4 regions of the Micromonospora sp. LOL_025 genome follow, and region 2 is predicted to be linked to each of the others. Evidence: riboswitches for the same ligand, from Rfam matches in the RefSeq annotation. Region 2 holds a riboswitch; each other region holds the start of a gene.
The links. A riboswitch is a leader RNA that binds a small molecule or an ion and turns the genes downstream of it on or off. The one in region 2 is predicted to bind cobalamin.
Positions count from the first base shown of each region.

Region 1: it holds a riboswitch for cobalamin, as region 2 does, so the genes downstream of both, ACFHW0_RS16065 (ribonucleoside-diphosphate reductase subunit alpha) here and ACFHW0_RS20575 (prenyltransferase/squalene oxidase repeat-containing protein) in region 2, are expected to answer to the same signal.
Region 3: it holds a riboswitch for cobalamin, as region 2 does, so the genes downstream of both, ACFHW0_RS26765 (ABC transporter substrate-binding protein) here and ACFHW0_RS20575 (prenyltransferase/squalene oxidase repeat-containing protein) in region 2, are expected to answer to the same signal.
Region 4: it holds a riboswitch for cobalamin, as region 2 does, so the genes downstream of both, ACFHW0_RS09115 (hypothetical protein) here and ACFHW0_RS20575 (prenyltransferase/squalene oxidase repeat-containing protein) in region 2, are expected to answer to the same signal.

Region 1 is NZ_JBHMIR010000010.1:211,125-214,607, forward strand. It holds gene ACFHW0_RS16065 (ribonucleoside-diphosphate reductase subunit alpha) at 1-1,181, opposite strand, end outside; cobalamin riboswitch at 1,400-1,616, opposite strand; gene ACFHW0_RS16070 (hypothetical protein) at 1,769-2,242, shown strand; gene ACFHW0_RS16075 (N-acetylmuramoyl-L-alanine amidase) at 2,303-3,400, opposite strand.
Region 2 is NZ_JBHMIR010000017.1:51,860-55,342, forward strand. It holds gene ACFHW0_RS20570 (hypothetical protein) at 1-512, opposite strand, end outside; gene ACFHW0_RS20575 (prenyltransferase/squalene oxidase repeat-containing protein) at 509-1,981, opposite strand; cobalamin riboswitch at 2,118-2,258, opposite strand; gene ACFHW0_RS20580 (hypothetical protein) at 2,347-2,832, opposite strand; gene ACFHW0_RS20585 (peptidase) at 2,868-3,483, opposite strand, start outside.
Region 3 is NZ_JBHMIR010000031.1:26,810-30,292, reverse strand. It holds gene ACFHW0_RS26770 (FecCD family ABC transporter permease) at 1-795, opposite strand, end outside; gene ACFHW0_RS26765 (ABC transporter substrate-binding protein) at 927-1,940, opposite strand; cobalamin riboswitch at 1,969-2,150, opposite strand; gene ACFHW0_RS26760 (ABC transporter ATP-binding protein) at 2,229-2,963, opposite strand; gene ACFHW0_RS26755 (ABC transporter ATP-binding protein) at 2,960-3,483, opposite strand, start outside.
Region 4 is NZ_JBHMIR010000005.1:91,476-94,958, forward strand. It holds gene ACFHW0_RS09105 (sensor histidine kinase) at 1-913, shown strand, start outside; gene ACFHW0_RS09110 (response regulator) at 906-1,562, shown strand; cobalamin riboswitch at 1,897-2,026, shown strand; gene ACFHW0_RS09115 (hypothetical protein) at 2,073-2,303, shown strand; gene cobN (cobaltochelatase subunit CobN) at 2,441-3,483, shown strand, end outside.

The DNA of each region.
Region 1 (3,483 bases), on a different contig from region 2:
CCGGTCTGGGCGAGGGTGCGCATCATCCGCCCGTACAGCTCCCGCGCCGGGACCTGCCGCACGTAGCGGCCCTGCTCCTCGGCGGCCCGGTACGCCGCGTCGAACTCCTCCCCCCACAGGTCCGGCAGCTCCGGCACCACGTCCGGGTCGAACAGCGACCACACCCCGTCGGACTCCACCCGCCGCATGAACTCGTCCGGGATCCAGTTGGCCAGGTTCAGGTTGTGGGTGCGCCGGGCGTCCTCACCGGTGTTGTCCCGCAGCTGGAGGAACTCCTCGACGTCCGGGTGCCACGGCTCCAGGTAGACGCAGGCCGCGCCCTTGCGCCGACCGCCCTGGTTGACCGCCGCCACCGAGGCGTCCAGCGTCCGCAGCCACGGCACGATCCCGTTCGACTGCCCGTTGGTGCCCCTGATCAGCGCGCCCCGCGAGCGGACCCGCGAGAACGCGATGCCGATCCCCCCGGCGAACTTCGACAGGTTCGCCACCTGCGCGTACCGCTGGTAGATCGAGTCGAGCTCGTCGCGCGGGGAGTCGACCAGGTAGCAGGAGGACATCTGGGTGTGCCGGGTGCCGGAGTTGAACAACGTCGGCGAACTCGGCAGGTACGCCAGGCTCGACATCAGCCGGTAGAACTCGATCGCCTCGTCCGGTGCCTGCGACAGGCCGCAGGACACGCGCAGCAGCCAGTACTGCGGGGTCTCCAGCACCAGCCGGCTCGTCGGGTGGCGCAGCAGGTACCGGTCGTAGACCGTACGCAGCCCGAAGTACTCGAAGCGCAGGTCGCCGCGCGGGTCGACGGCGGCGTCGAGGGCGCTCGCGTGGGCGGCGACGAACGCCGCGGTGTCGTCGCCGATCAGGCCCTCGGCGTGGCCGCGCCGGATCGCCTCGCTGAAGGAGCCGATGCCCTGCCGGCGGACCTCCTTGTCGACGTACCCGGCCAGCAGGCGGGCGGCCAGCCGCGAGTACTGCGGCTCCTCACCGATCATCTCCGCGGCGGTCTGGATGGACAGCCGGTCCAGTTCGGCCGTCGTCGCCCCGTCGTACAGGCCGCTGATCGTCCGGGTCGCCACCCGCAGCGGGTCGACGTCGGCGAGGTCGTCGGCCCACCGCTCGACGGCGCGGACGATCCTGTTGACGTCGACCGCCTCGGTGCCGCCGTCGCGCTTGCGGACCCGCATCTGCGTTCGCCGCTGGCCCGCCACGGCCGCATCGTCGGCCGCCGTGTCGTCGGCCGGAACAACCTCGGTGACTGTCACCACTCACTCCTCGCGAGCCTTGATCCCAGACGGAACTCCTGGGCACGCGGGGAGCGGACACCGACGACGACGCGCCGCAGGGCACGCGTCGGGATGGCGTCGGCCGTCCCACGCGGCCTCGGACCGCCGCACACCCGGAGGCGGGCGTACGGCGCACTGGCAGGTCTTCGGACTCGCGGGCGCGACCGGACTCGCCGGTCTCCTACTGGCCGTCGCTTCCCAGGCCGCTGGCGGCCCAGTGCTGATGACGGCGGTCGTTCCCACTCACCGCTGCGGGGCAGTCCCGGATTCCCACCGGGTTCCCTCTTGCCTCGACCGCACCGGATGAGCGGCCGAACCAGCTGCGCCGACACCATATATAGGGTTTGCCTCGTTGTCACACCCCACATGTCGGTCTCGGGCGTGTCGTCGGCGGCCCGGGTGACGCCCGTCGATCAAGGCCCGTCGACCGCGTCGATGCCTGCCCGCGGCGGCTCGGGGGCTGTCCTCCGCTCGGTACAGTCGCGGTCGTGGACACCACAGGCGAAACCGCCGACGGAGACGACCCCGCCGTCGCGCACCGTGGCATCGACTGGCCCACGCACGGCGGCGACCCCTTCGACGGCGCGCTGCCCTGGCCCGGCCTGCTGTACTGGGCGCACGAGCAGCCGTCGCGGGTGTTCCCGGCAGATCGCGTACCGTCCCGCGACGAACTCCTCGGCGCGATACCGATGGGCTACACCACCCTGAGCGTGCTGGCCCGGATCGCGCTCTACCACGGCGGGCGGCAGCGGCGACTGTGGCCGGAGCAGGATCGGCCGTCCCCGCGTGGGCCGCTACAGCCGTACCAGCTGCTCCTGCGGGCCACGGGCAAGGCACGCCACCTGCGGCTCGGCGCGAGCTGGCCGGTCCGGTTCGCGCTGCGCGACGCCGAGGAGCTGTCGGCCCGCACCGGCGGCGCGGTCCTGGTCTGCCAGGTGCGCGAATTCCACAACTGGCACTGACCCGCAGGCGGACCGGGGTCCTGTGGTCACACGATCCCGGTCCGCCCCCAGGCGGTGCGGTCAGACCTTGGTGACCCGGACGGCGTCGGCCACCACGTAGCCGGGGGCGCTGGTCCACCGGCTCACCGCGACCAGGTTGCGGTCACCGGCGGCCAGGCCGAAGGTGCCCAGCGAGCGCCACACGCCGCCGCTGGAGCGCTGGTCCACGTTGACCGTGCGGTTGCCCGAGGCGGTGACGACGACGTGCGGTGCCGAGCTGTTGTAGCCGGGGTCGGCCGGGTGCCGTACCTCGATCCGGTAGTCGCCGGCCGTCGGGATGTTCACCTTGAACCAGGCGGCGTCGCTGGCGGGCGTGGGGTTGGCGAAGCGGTAGTCGGCCCCGTAGCGCTGGGCCGAGTACGAGGAGGTGCCCCAGTTGGTGCTCGCCGTGAACCGCCCCGCCGTGGCGTTGTCCACGAAGGTGCCGCCCGTGGGCGGCGGGTTGGTGGTGCCGAGGCCGAGGTAGGCGGCGATGCCCTCGGCGTGCCCACGGGCGACGGCGGTGATGAAGTCCGCCCGCCTGAGCAGGTTCGAGTCGGCGACGCTGTCGATGAAGAGGTTCTCGGTCAGCACCGCGGGCATGGCCGCCTCGCGCAGCATGTGGAAGTTCGCGGTCTTCAGCCCGCGGTCGGTGACCCCGCCGATCGTCCGCATGGCGCCGATCACCCTCGGGTGCAGCGCGTTGTGCAGATTGACGGTGGCCGTGCCCGCCGTCGGGTACCGGTAGCTCTCGAAGCCGGTGCCGCCGCCGGAGTTGATGTGCACGCTCACGAGCAGGTTCGCGCCCCACGCGTTGGCGTCGTCCGTGCGGTACGCCAGGCTGCGGGTGATGTCGGTCGTCCGGGACATGCGGACGTCGACGCCCCAGTTGGCCAGCAGGATGCTGCGCAGTTGCAGGGAGATGTCGAGCGTCAGGGCCTTCTCCTGCAGCCCGTTGCCGACCGCGCCGGGGTCGGTGCCGCCGTGCCCCGGGTCGATGTAGACCTTCGGCAACGCCGCCCACGCGGGGCCGGCGACGATGGGGACGGCCGCGGCGCCAGCGACGGCCGCCAACAGGGTACGCCGCCGAAGCGTCGGGTTGTCGAACATGTGCACCTCGTCATCGGGAGAGATCGACACTGCCCGCAATATAGTGGTGCTTCAATGCCCGGTGAAAGATGTCTACGCCAATTGGTCTGAACTCCGAAGGTTTCCTCCCCCAG
Region 2 (3,483 bases):
GGCGGTGGCGGGGGCGCGGGCCGCCTCGGCGCCGCGCCAGGTCGCGGCGCGTCGCTGGCATCGCGGTTGAGGGAGAACGACCAGCCCTCGAAGCTGCCGGCCGGCGGCCTGCGGTTGAGCACACCCTTGTCGCTGTACGTCCAGTTGCCGCCGCTGGCGGCGTGCCAGTACGACCAGTAGGCGCTGGCGGGCGGCGTGTCGACGCACTTCTCGGACGCCGTCGACGGCTTGCCCTCGATCCGGCAGACGAACCCCTCGCCCCAGCGCAGCGTGCCGGTGACCTGGAAGCCGGCGTTCTTGAGCGCCGCCAGACCGGTGGGCTGCTCGCCCCGGGCGCACCGCACCACGGTCCCGCCGCCGAGTTCGTGGAAGTCGACCACCACCGTGACGCCGGAGGCGTCCGGGCAGTAGCCGGCCGAGCCGGCGGCGCTCGCGGGGGTGCCCGACCCGACCACCGTGCCGGCGGCGGTGAGGGCGACGACCAGACCGGCGCGGGCGGCCCGGACGGTCATGCCGCCCGCCGACGGCTGAGTACGAGGAGCAGCACCCCGCCCCCGACCAGCAGGAACGCGATCAGCACGTAGCTGGTGATCGCCGCGCCGGTCGTCGGCAGCCCGCCCAGGCCGGGGGTGGTCGGGGTCGCACTCGGGGCGGCGGTCGCCGATGCCGTGGCGGACGGCGTCGGCGACCCGGTGGTCGCCGACGGGCTCGGCGTCGGGCTGGCCGGCACGGTGGGCGTCGGTGACCCGGTGGGCGTGGGGGAGGTGGTGGCCGTCGGGGAGGCGGTGGCGGTGGGCGAGGTCGTGCCGGTCGGGGTCGGCCCGGGGGACGACGGCGGCGGGTCGAGTCCGATCCGCCCCAGCGGCACCTGGACGAGACCGAGCAGGGCCTGTGCGGTGCTGCGGCGCCACTGGTCCCGGCCGTTGTCCCCGATCCCGGACGCGACGGCCGTTGCCAGGCTGTCGGCGTTGTAGGCGATGGCGCCCGCGTCGGCGGCGGCCGCGCCACCGTGTGCCGCGGTGAGCTGTAGTGCGGCCAACGCGCCCGCGGCCCGCGCGGCCTCGGTGTCGCGGCCGGCGGCGGCGAGGGCCTGCCCGGCCAGGCCGGTGCTGTTGGAGTTTACGCCGGTGGTCGGGCCGGACCCGCCGAACGACCCGTCGGGGTGCTGCTGGTCCACCAGCCAGTCCGCGGCCTTGCCGGCCGCTGTGGTGGCGCCGGTGGCGCCGTCGTCGGCGGCGGCGAGCAGCGCCTGCACGGCCATCGCGGTCGAGTCGACGTCGAGGGTGGCGCCGGCCTGCTCGTCGCAGGACGGCGACGGGCCGTCGGCGGTGTCGGGGTAGAGCCGGAACCCACCGGCCGCGCACTGCTGCCGGACGAGGAAGTCGACGGTGTCCTGCGGCACGTCGCCGCTGCGCGCCAGGCCCAGCACCGCGAAGGACTGGTCGAAGGTGTTGCTGGCGTCCGGCCCGCTGTCGGCGGTGGTGCGGCTGGTGATCCGCCCCCGCTGGTGCCCCGCGTCCGCGCCGGCGACCAGCGACAGGGTCTCCGTCCGCAGGTCGAAGCCGCCGAAGTCGGTGGGGTCAGCTCCGGCGGCGGAGGCGGCGTACAGCAGCTTCGCGGTCGCCCCGCCGTCGGTGAAGCCCGGGAAGCCCCAGTCGTCGTAGCTGTTGTAGGACCGCACGTGCGCCGCGATCTGCGCCGTGGCGGCCTGACGTACCGGCGCGTCCACCCCGGTCGCGGACAGGGCGAGGATCCCGTCGACGGTCAGACCCCAGTCCGGGCCGCCGAACGGGCCGGGCAGCACCCCGTCGGCGAACTCGCCGGCCAGCCAGGAAGCGGCGTCGCGCGCGGCGGCAGCGTGGGCCGGGGCGGGCGCGGCCACGACGGTCAGGGGTACGGCGGTGAGCGCGGCGATCGTCGCCGCCGTGGCGGCGAACACGCCGGCACCGAGACGCCGGGAGCGGGACCGGGACCGGGACATGAGGGGTGCCTTTCGCGGAGCGGTCGGTGGAAGCTCCGGAAAGCACCCGGGGACAGCGACACCCCGCTCGCGTGATGCGATGAGCGGGGTGGAGCGGGCCTCGGTGGCCCGGACTTCACCCTGTGAACCTCGACAGTGGAAGCCGCTCGTCCCGGGCGGGGCATTCCGGCTCGCGAGGCCGGGGCCTCGCTCACGGTTGCGGGTCAGCGCCGGCTTCGAACCGGCTTCCCCCCACACGGGACGTATGCAGTTGTGGACCCGGTGTGCACCGGGTGCCGACACCGTACCGCCCGCAGGTCTCGCGACGCCAGGGGCGGTGGCCGACACCCGGTGCGGCACCGTGGTCACGCCGTGTGCGGCTACGGTCAGGGCGCGGCGATGCTCGGCGGGGCGCCCGCGCCGAACGACCAGCCCTCGACGGTGCCCGGGGCCGGGTTGTAGCTGCTCGCGCCGGACGTGCTGTAGGACCAGGCGCCGCCGCTGGAGGCGTGCCAGTACGACCAGTACGCCGTGGCGGGCGGGGTGTTGACACACGGATCGGTCGCGACGGTCGGCTTGCCGTTGATCCGGCAGACGAATGCCAGTCCCCAGCGCTGGGTGCCGGTCACCGTGAAGCCGGCGCCCTGGAGGGCGGCCACCCCGGTGGCCGGGTCGCCCGGGGCGCAGGCGACCTGGACGCCGCCGCCGAGCGCGGCGAAGTCCACCACGACGGTGACGCCGGAGGTGCCGGTGCAGGCGGCGGCGTGCGCGGCCCGTGGGGCGGGTTCGACGGCGGTGAGGGCGACGGTGGCGACGGCGGCGGCCAGCAGGCCGGCGAGCCGGGCGCGCACGGTGGATCGGTGACGGAACACGGTTCCTCCTGGAATCGGGTGAGCGACGGGACGGGTCACGGGCAGGCGGGGGCCGGCGTGCCCGGGGTGGCGCCGGCCGCGGACAGCCGGGCGTAGCCGGTGCCGGTCAGGCCGAGGACAGCCTGGCCGGTGGCCCGGGCAGCGGTGCCCGGGTCGAAGGTGCCGCCGTCGAAGTCGACCGCGCCCCGGTCGGCCGGTGCCCCGGCGCAGCCGACCTGGAGGCCGGCGAGGAACGCCCGCGCCCGTGCCCAGGCCAGCGGTCGGTGACCGTCGCGCAGCGCCTGGGCGGCGAGGCCGGTGCTGTTGGCGTTCGGGGTGCCGGCGGCGTTGGCGAAACCGCCGTCGGCGCGCTGCACGGACAGCAGCCAGTGCAGCCCGGCGGTGGCGTCGGTCGGGCGGCCGGCGACCCGCAGCGCCTGCACCGCGAGCGCGGTGGCGTCCACGTCGGAGGTGCAGACCGGTTGCGCGGGCAGCGCCGGGTAGCCGCCGTCCGGGCAGCGGGTGCCGGCCAGCCAGGCGGCGGCCGCCGGGGGCGTGCCCTGCGAGGTGCTGTCCAGGGCGAGGAGGGCGAAGGACTGGCTGAACGTGTTGCTGTAGTCCCCGTACGCCGACCGGTCGGTGAACCGGCCGCTGGGGGCCTGGAGCGAGCGC
Region 3 (3,483 bases), on a different contig from region 2:
CAGGATCAGCCCGACGAAGCCCACCGCGCCGCTGACGGCGACCAGCGCCGCGGTGAGCAGCGCGGTGGCGACCAGCAGCAGCCACCGGACCCGGGTGACGGGGATGCCGAGGGTCGCCGCGGCGTCCTCGCCGAAGGCGAACGCGTTGAGCGTGCGGGCGTACGCCGCCACCAGGGCGAGCACGACCGCCAGGACCGGCGCGGCCCAGGCCAGGGCGGCCCAGTCGACGCGGGCCAGCGAGCCCGAGAGCCAGAACGTGATGCTCTGGGTGGCGTGCGGGTCGGCGACCCAGATGATGACGAACGAGGTCGCCGCCCCGCAGAGCTGCGCGACGGCCACCCCGGCCAGCACCACCCTGGTGGGGGCCAGCGCGGCCCGCCGGCCGGCCACCGCGGCCACGACCGCGAACGCGGCCAGCGCCCCGGCGAAGGCACCCCCGGTGAGCGCGGCGACCCCGCCACCGAAGCCCAGGACGAGGACCGCGACCGCGCCGAGCGACGCCCCCGAGGAGACCCCGAGCAGGTACGGGTCGGCCAGCGGGTTGCGCGTGACGGTCTGCATCACCGCGCCGACGGCCGCCAGCCCGCCTCCCACGGCGGCGGCCCCGAGCACCCGGGGCAGGCGCAGCCGCCAGACGATGTGCTCGCGCAGCAGCGGCACCTCGGCGTGCGGGAGTCCCAGCCGGTCGGCCACGACCGACCAGACCGTCGACACGGGAATGTCGGCCGGCCCGACGGTGACGGCCACCCCGATCGACACGACCAGCCCGGCCAGCAGGGCGACCAGCAGCACCACCAGGCCGACCGGGCTGGGCGCACGGACTCCGGCGGGGGCGGCGCGGTCGGCGGACCCGGGGCCGGTGCGGCGGGTCCGGTCGGGGGCGGTGCGGCGAGCTGGTCCGGGGCCGGCGCGGCGGGCCACGGCGGTCAGCGGTCCGCCCCGGCGGGGAGCTGCGCCACACCCGCGGCGAGCGCCTCGACGCCGAGCACGACGCGCACCCCGGCGGAGGTCGAGGAGAACGGGATGACGACGAACCGTTGCCGGGCCACCGCCGGCAGCTCCTTCAGGCCGGGGTGGCGGGTCAGGAAGGCCCGCTTCGCGGCGGCCGCGTCCCAGCCCGCGTCGATCAGCACGATCACGTCGGGGTCGCGGTCCACGACCGCCTCCCAGCTGGTGTCGGCCCAGCCGCCGGTGAGGTCGCCGAACACGTTGCCCACCCCGACCGCCGACATGATCGTGTTGGGGCTGCCGCAGCAGGCGCCCACGCTCGGGGCGTCGGTGCCGGCGTCCCACCAGAGCACGGACACGTCCCGCGCGCCGCCGATCCGGGCGGCGGCCGTAGCGATCCGTGCCCGCTGGTCGGCGATGAGCTTCTCGGCCCGGTCCGGCACGCCGAAGACGGCCGCCACGTCCCGGATCTCGGCGAACACGTCCTCGACGGTCAGCTTCGCCGGCCGGTGCTGCTTCGGGCACCCGGCCGGCGAGAGGTACGTGCCGATGCCGAGCCCCGCGAGCGCGGCGCGGTCGCCGACGCCCTCGTCGCCGAAGGCGCTGTGGAACGAGGCGTAGACGAAGTCCGGCGCGGCCTCCAGCAGCTTCTCCTTCGCCGGATACTTGTCCGACAGCACCGGCACGGCGGCGTACGCGGCGGCGTGCTCCGGCAGGATCGCGTCGTCCAGGTACGCCGTGCCGGCCATGCGGTCGGCGAGGCCGAGCGCCAGCATGATCTCCGTGGCGGGCTGGTTCAGGGTCACCGCGCGCTCGGGCGGGGCGGCGACGGTGACCGGCGTACCGCAGTTGGTCAGCGCGACCGGGGCGGCGGCCGGCGGGGGCGTCGTGGCCGGGTCGTCCGTGGCACAGCCGGCCAACAGGACGATGAGGACGGACAGGGGCGCGGCAACGCGCCGGGACAGGGTGGACCGCACTGCGCGCACGCGCATCGGGACCGCCTTCCAACACCTCGTGGACGGGTCATCGCAGTGCCGTGGCCGGTCTCCTGGCTGACGGGAGGTGCGTCCGTGGCCGGCCTTCCCAGGCGGGTTACGCCCAGTGACCTCGTACGACGAGGGCCGCGAACTTCCCGATCACAGTGGCGAGGGCCGCACCGGTCTTGCACCGGCTTCCCGAGCACCACGGCAGCGTCACCCTAGCCGCCGGCCGGCCCGGAAGTCACGGTGACGAACACCATCAGGGACGGTCCGCCGGGGGCAGGCGGGAGGGCCGGCCGGTCAGGGCTGCGCGGCGGTCGGCAGGTCGACCACCCGGGTGGCCCAGCGGGCCATCAGCGCCGGGTCGTGGGTGATGAGCAGGACCCCGGCGGCGTGCTGCCGCTGGTAGTCGGTGATGACGGCCGCGAGGTGCGCCTGGGTGGAGGCGTCGAGCATGGCGGTGGCCTCGTCGCAGAGCAGGTAGTCCGGCCGGTGCACGAGCGCGCGGGCGAGGCAGGCGCGTTGCAACTGCCCGTCGCTGACCGCGTGCGGGCGGCGGGCGAGCAGGTCGGGCGTGAGGCCGACGAGGTCGGCCAGCTCCGCCGCCCGGGCCCGCGCCTGCTCCTCGGGCGTGCCGGTGGCGCGCAGCGGTTCGGCGATGATGTCGGCGAGGCCCAGCCGGGGGTCGGTGGCGGCGCGGGGGCTCTGGAACAGGATCGCGACGCGGGTACGGACGGCGGCGGGCACCCGGTGCCGGGCGCCCGCCACCCGGTGGCCGTCGAGGGTGACGTGGCCGGCCTCGGGGGCGTGCAGCAGGGCCAGCACCCGGGCGAGGGTGGACTTGCCGCTGCCCGAGGGCCCGCGCAGGCCGACCGTCTCGCCGGGCGCGACGCGCAGGTCGACGCCGTCGAGGACGCGCCGGCCGCCGTAGGAGACCGCGACCTCGTGGGCCGCGAGGGCGGTGCTGGTCATGCCGGCGCTCCCGGCGGTGCTGGTCATGCCGGCGGTGCTGGTCATGCCGGCGGTGCTGGTCATGCCGGCGCTCCGAGGGTCAGCGGGTGGTGACAGGCGACCCGGCCCGGCGCGCCCGCGCAGGGCGCGGGCGGGGTGCGGCAGACGTCGGTGGCGCGGTCGCAGCGCGGGGCGAAGGCGCAGCCGGGAGGCAGGTCGGTGAGCATCGGCGGATGGCCGGGGACCGGCCGGAAGGCCCGCTCGGGCAGGGCGTCGAGCAGACCCGCGGTGTACGGGTGGGCGGGCGCCGCGAACAACTCGGCCGTCGGCCGCCGTTCCACGATGCGGCTGGCGTACATGACGGCGACCGTGTCCGCGACCCGGCGGGCGGCGGCCAGGTCGTGGGTGATGAGCAGGACGGCGCCGCCGGCGTCGCAGCGGCGGCGCAGCAGGTCGAGGGTGTGGTCGACCAGGGGCCGGTCGAGGCCCGTGGTGGGCTCGTCGGCGAGCAGCAGCGGCGGGTCGGGAGCGAGGGCGAGGGCGGTGGCCAGGCGCTGGGCCATGCCGCCGGAGAGCTCGTGCGGGTAGCGGTCGAGGTCGGCCG
Region 4 (3,483 bases), on a different contig from region 2:
GGTGTTCGCGGTGGCGCTCGCGCTCTACCCGCCCGCCCTGTGCGCTCCCACCCGGCGGGCCGGCGCGGCGCTCGTCGGGGCGCTCGCGGGCGTCACGGCAGGGGGCGTGGCGGCCACGGCGGTCCCCGGGCTGCCGGTGGTCCCGATCCGGCCGGGGGAGGAGTCGTTCGCGGCCACGCCGGTGCCGGTCCTGCTCTACGCCGCGACCGTGCTCGCCGGCGCGTGGGCGCTCGGCCGGGCGGTACGCGCCCGCCGGCAGCACGCCGCCCAGCTCGCCGAGCTGCGTGCCGACCGGGCGGTGGCCGAGGAACGGCTGCGCATCGCCCGGGACATCCACGACGTGGTCGGGCACAACCTGAGTGTGATCGCGATGCGGGCGGCGGTCGCCAACCACCTCGCCGACAGCCATCCCGGCCAGGGCCGGGCCGCCCTGGCCGCGATCGAGCGGGTCAGCCGGGCGGCCCTCGACGACGTCCGGGGCGTGCTCGGCGCGCTGCGCGATCCGGTCGACACCGCGCCGAGCTTCGCCGAACTCGACCGGCTGGTGGCGGACGTCCGCGTCGCCGGCGTCGCCGTCGACCTGGAGGTGGCGCCCGACCTGCCACGGGTGCCGGCGGCCGTGCAGGCCTCGGCGTACCGGATCGTGCAGGAGGCGCTCACCAACGTGCTGCGCCACGCCCGCCCGACCCGCTGCCGGATCACCGTCGCGATCGGGCCCGGGGCGCTGACCGTCGCCGTCGTCGACGACCGGACGGCGGGGCGTGCCGTGGGGCCGCCCGGCCACGGACTGCGGGGGATGCGCGAACGGGCGGCGATGCACGGCGGCAGCCTGGAGGCCGGCCCCGCGCCCGGCGGCGGGTTCGCCGTCCGTGCCCGGCTGCCGTTCACCGTGGAGGTGTCCGACGATGGGTGAGCCGGTACGCGTGCTCCTGGCCGACGACGAGGCGCTGCTGCGCGGGGCCCTCCGCCTGCTGCTCGACGCCACCCCCGGGATGACCGTGGTGGCGGAGGCCGGCACCGGGCGCGCCGCCGTGGAACTCGCCCGGGCGCACGCGCCCGACGTGGTCCTGATGGACATCCGGATGCCCGAACTGGACGGCATCGCCGCCACCGGGCAGGTCACCGCGCTCCGGGACGCGCCGCGGGTGCTCATCCTCACCACGTTCGACCTCGACGAGTACGTGTACCGGGCGTTGCGCGCCGGGGCGAGCGGCTTCCTGCTCAAGGACACGCCACCCGTACGGCTGCTCGACGCGATCCGGGTGGTCGCCGCCGGCGAGGCGCTGTTGGCCCCGAGCGTCACCCGGCGGCTCATCGCCGAGTTCACCCGCCTGCCGGCCGCCCGGCGGGTGTCCGGACGGCTCGACGGGGTGACCCGGCGGGAACGGGAGGTGTTGACGTTGATCACCCGTGGGATGTCCAACGCCGAGATCGAGCGGCACCTGCACCTCAGCCGGGGCACCGTGAAGACGCACATCGGCCGGTTGCTGACGAAGCTGGCCGCCCGCGACCGGGCGCAACTGGTGATCGCGGGCTACGAATCGGGGCTCGCCGACCGGTGAGCCGACGTCGACCGTGGTCGAGGTCCCCGTCACCACGCCGGGCGGGCGAGGACGGCTCCCGCCCGCCGCAGCCTGCCTGCTGGGCAAGCGGAACCGCACCCGGGCGCCGGGATGCGCGCGGGTCCCGGGACGTTCGGCCCGAACGCGTTCCGGGGCCATCGTTCCCGCATCCGTCGGCCCGGACGTCACATCGGCAGACGACAATGCGAAAGGCGCTCCCGAATGAGCAGACCGATCGCTGATTGTCGATCAATTCGAGGTGCCGTGGGCCGGGATGGGGTGGCGTTGACCGGCGGCCCCGGGGTGTGGCAGCATTCGCGGCCTGACGGCAGTGAAGGAAGCCGGTGCGATTCCGGCGCGGTCCCGCCACTGTCACCGGGGAGTGATCCCCCCTCGTGAGTCACGGCCGTGCGTGCGCGGTTGGAAGGCCGGGGGAGAGCGTCGATCCGGGAGCCAGGATACTTCGGCCGTCGGAGTGACCCCAGGGCGTGGACACCCGAGGAGGACCCGATGACGCACCGCGTCTCCCCCATCGACGATCATCGTCGCATCGTGCCCGGCCGTGCCGGCGGCAGTTCTCCCGCGGGCGACTGCGCTTCCGTGCCGCTGCCCAGCCGCCGGGCCGCCGCGCACCCGCCGGCCCGCACCGCGCCCGCCACCGGTCGCCCGGCGCCCGGTGGCGCCCGCGCCGTGACCGGCCGGGTCGCCGCGCCCGGGCGTGCCCTCGCCGCGTACCGCTGACGTCCGCACCGCGCCGCCCGACCCCGCCGGCCCGCCGGTGAGCCGGCCGCCGGCTCGTCGTACCCGCTGAACCGCGCCCATCCCCGCATCGCCCGGTCGTCCCGCGTCGACCCGGGTGTCACTCTCCGGAGCTGTCCGTGCGCATCCTGCTGCTCTCCACCGCCGACACCGACCTGCTCGCCGCCCGCGCCAGCGACGCCGACTACCGGCTCGCCAACCCCGCCCGGGTCGCCGCCGACGCCGTGCCCGCGCTGCTCGACGGCGTCGACCTCGCCGTCGTACGCCTGCTCGGCGGCCGGCAGGCGTGGCCGGACGGGCTGGCCGCGGTGCTGGCCTCCGGCGTGCCGACGGTCGTGCTCGGCGGCGAGAACGTGCCGGACGCGGAGCTGATGGCGGCCTCCACCGTGGCCTCCGGGGTGGCCACCCAGGCGCTGGCCTACCTGGTCGAGGGCGGGCCGGAGAACCTCGCCCAGCTCGCCCGGTTCCTCTCCGACACGGTGCTGCTCACCGGCGAGGGCTTCGCCCCGCCCGCGCCCACCCCGACGTACGGCATCCACGGCGAGCGGCCCGCGCGGCCGGACCGGCCGACGGTCGGGATCGTCTTCTACCGGGCGCACGCCCTCGCCGGGAACACCGGGTTCGTCGACGTCCTCGCCGACGCGGTCGACGCGGCCGGCGGCGACCCGCTGCCCATCTACTGCGGCTCGCTGCGCGGACTCACCGCCGGCGCGGGGCCGCTCGGGCTCTTCGCCCGCTGCGACGCCCTGCTGGTCACCGTGCTCGCCGCCGGCGGCACGGTCGCCGCCGACGCCTCCGGCGGAGGCAACGAGGACGCCTGGGACGTGGGCGCGCTCGCCGCCCTGGACGTGCCGGTGATCCAGGCGCTCTGCCTGACCAGCACGCGCGAGCAGTGGGCCGCCAGCGACGCCGGGCTGTCCCCGCTGGACGCCGCGATGCAGGTGGCGATCCCCGAGTTCGACGGCCGGATCGTCACCGTGCCGTTCTCGTTCAAGAAGATCGACGCCGACGGGCTCTCCACCTACGCCGCCGACCCGGAGCGGGCCGCCCGGGTGGCCGGCATCGCCGTGCGGCACGCCCGCCTGCGGCACGTACTCCAGGCCGACAAGCGGCTCGCGGTCGTGCTCAGCTCGTACCCGACGAAGCACTCCCGGGTCGGCAA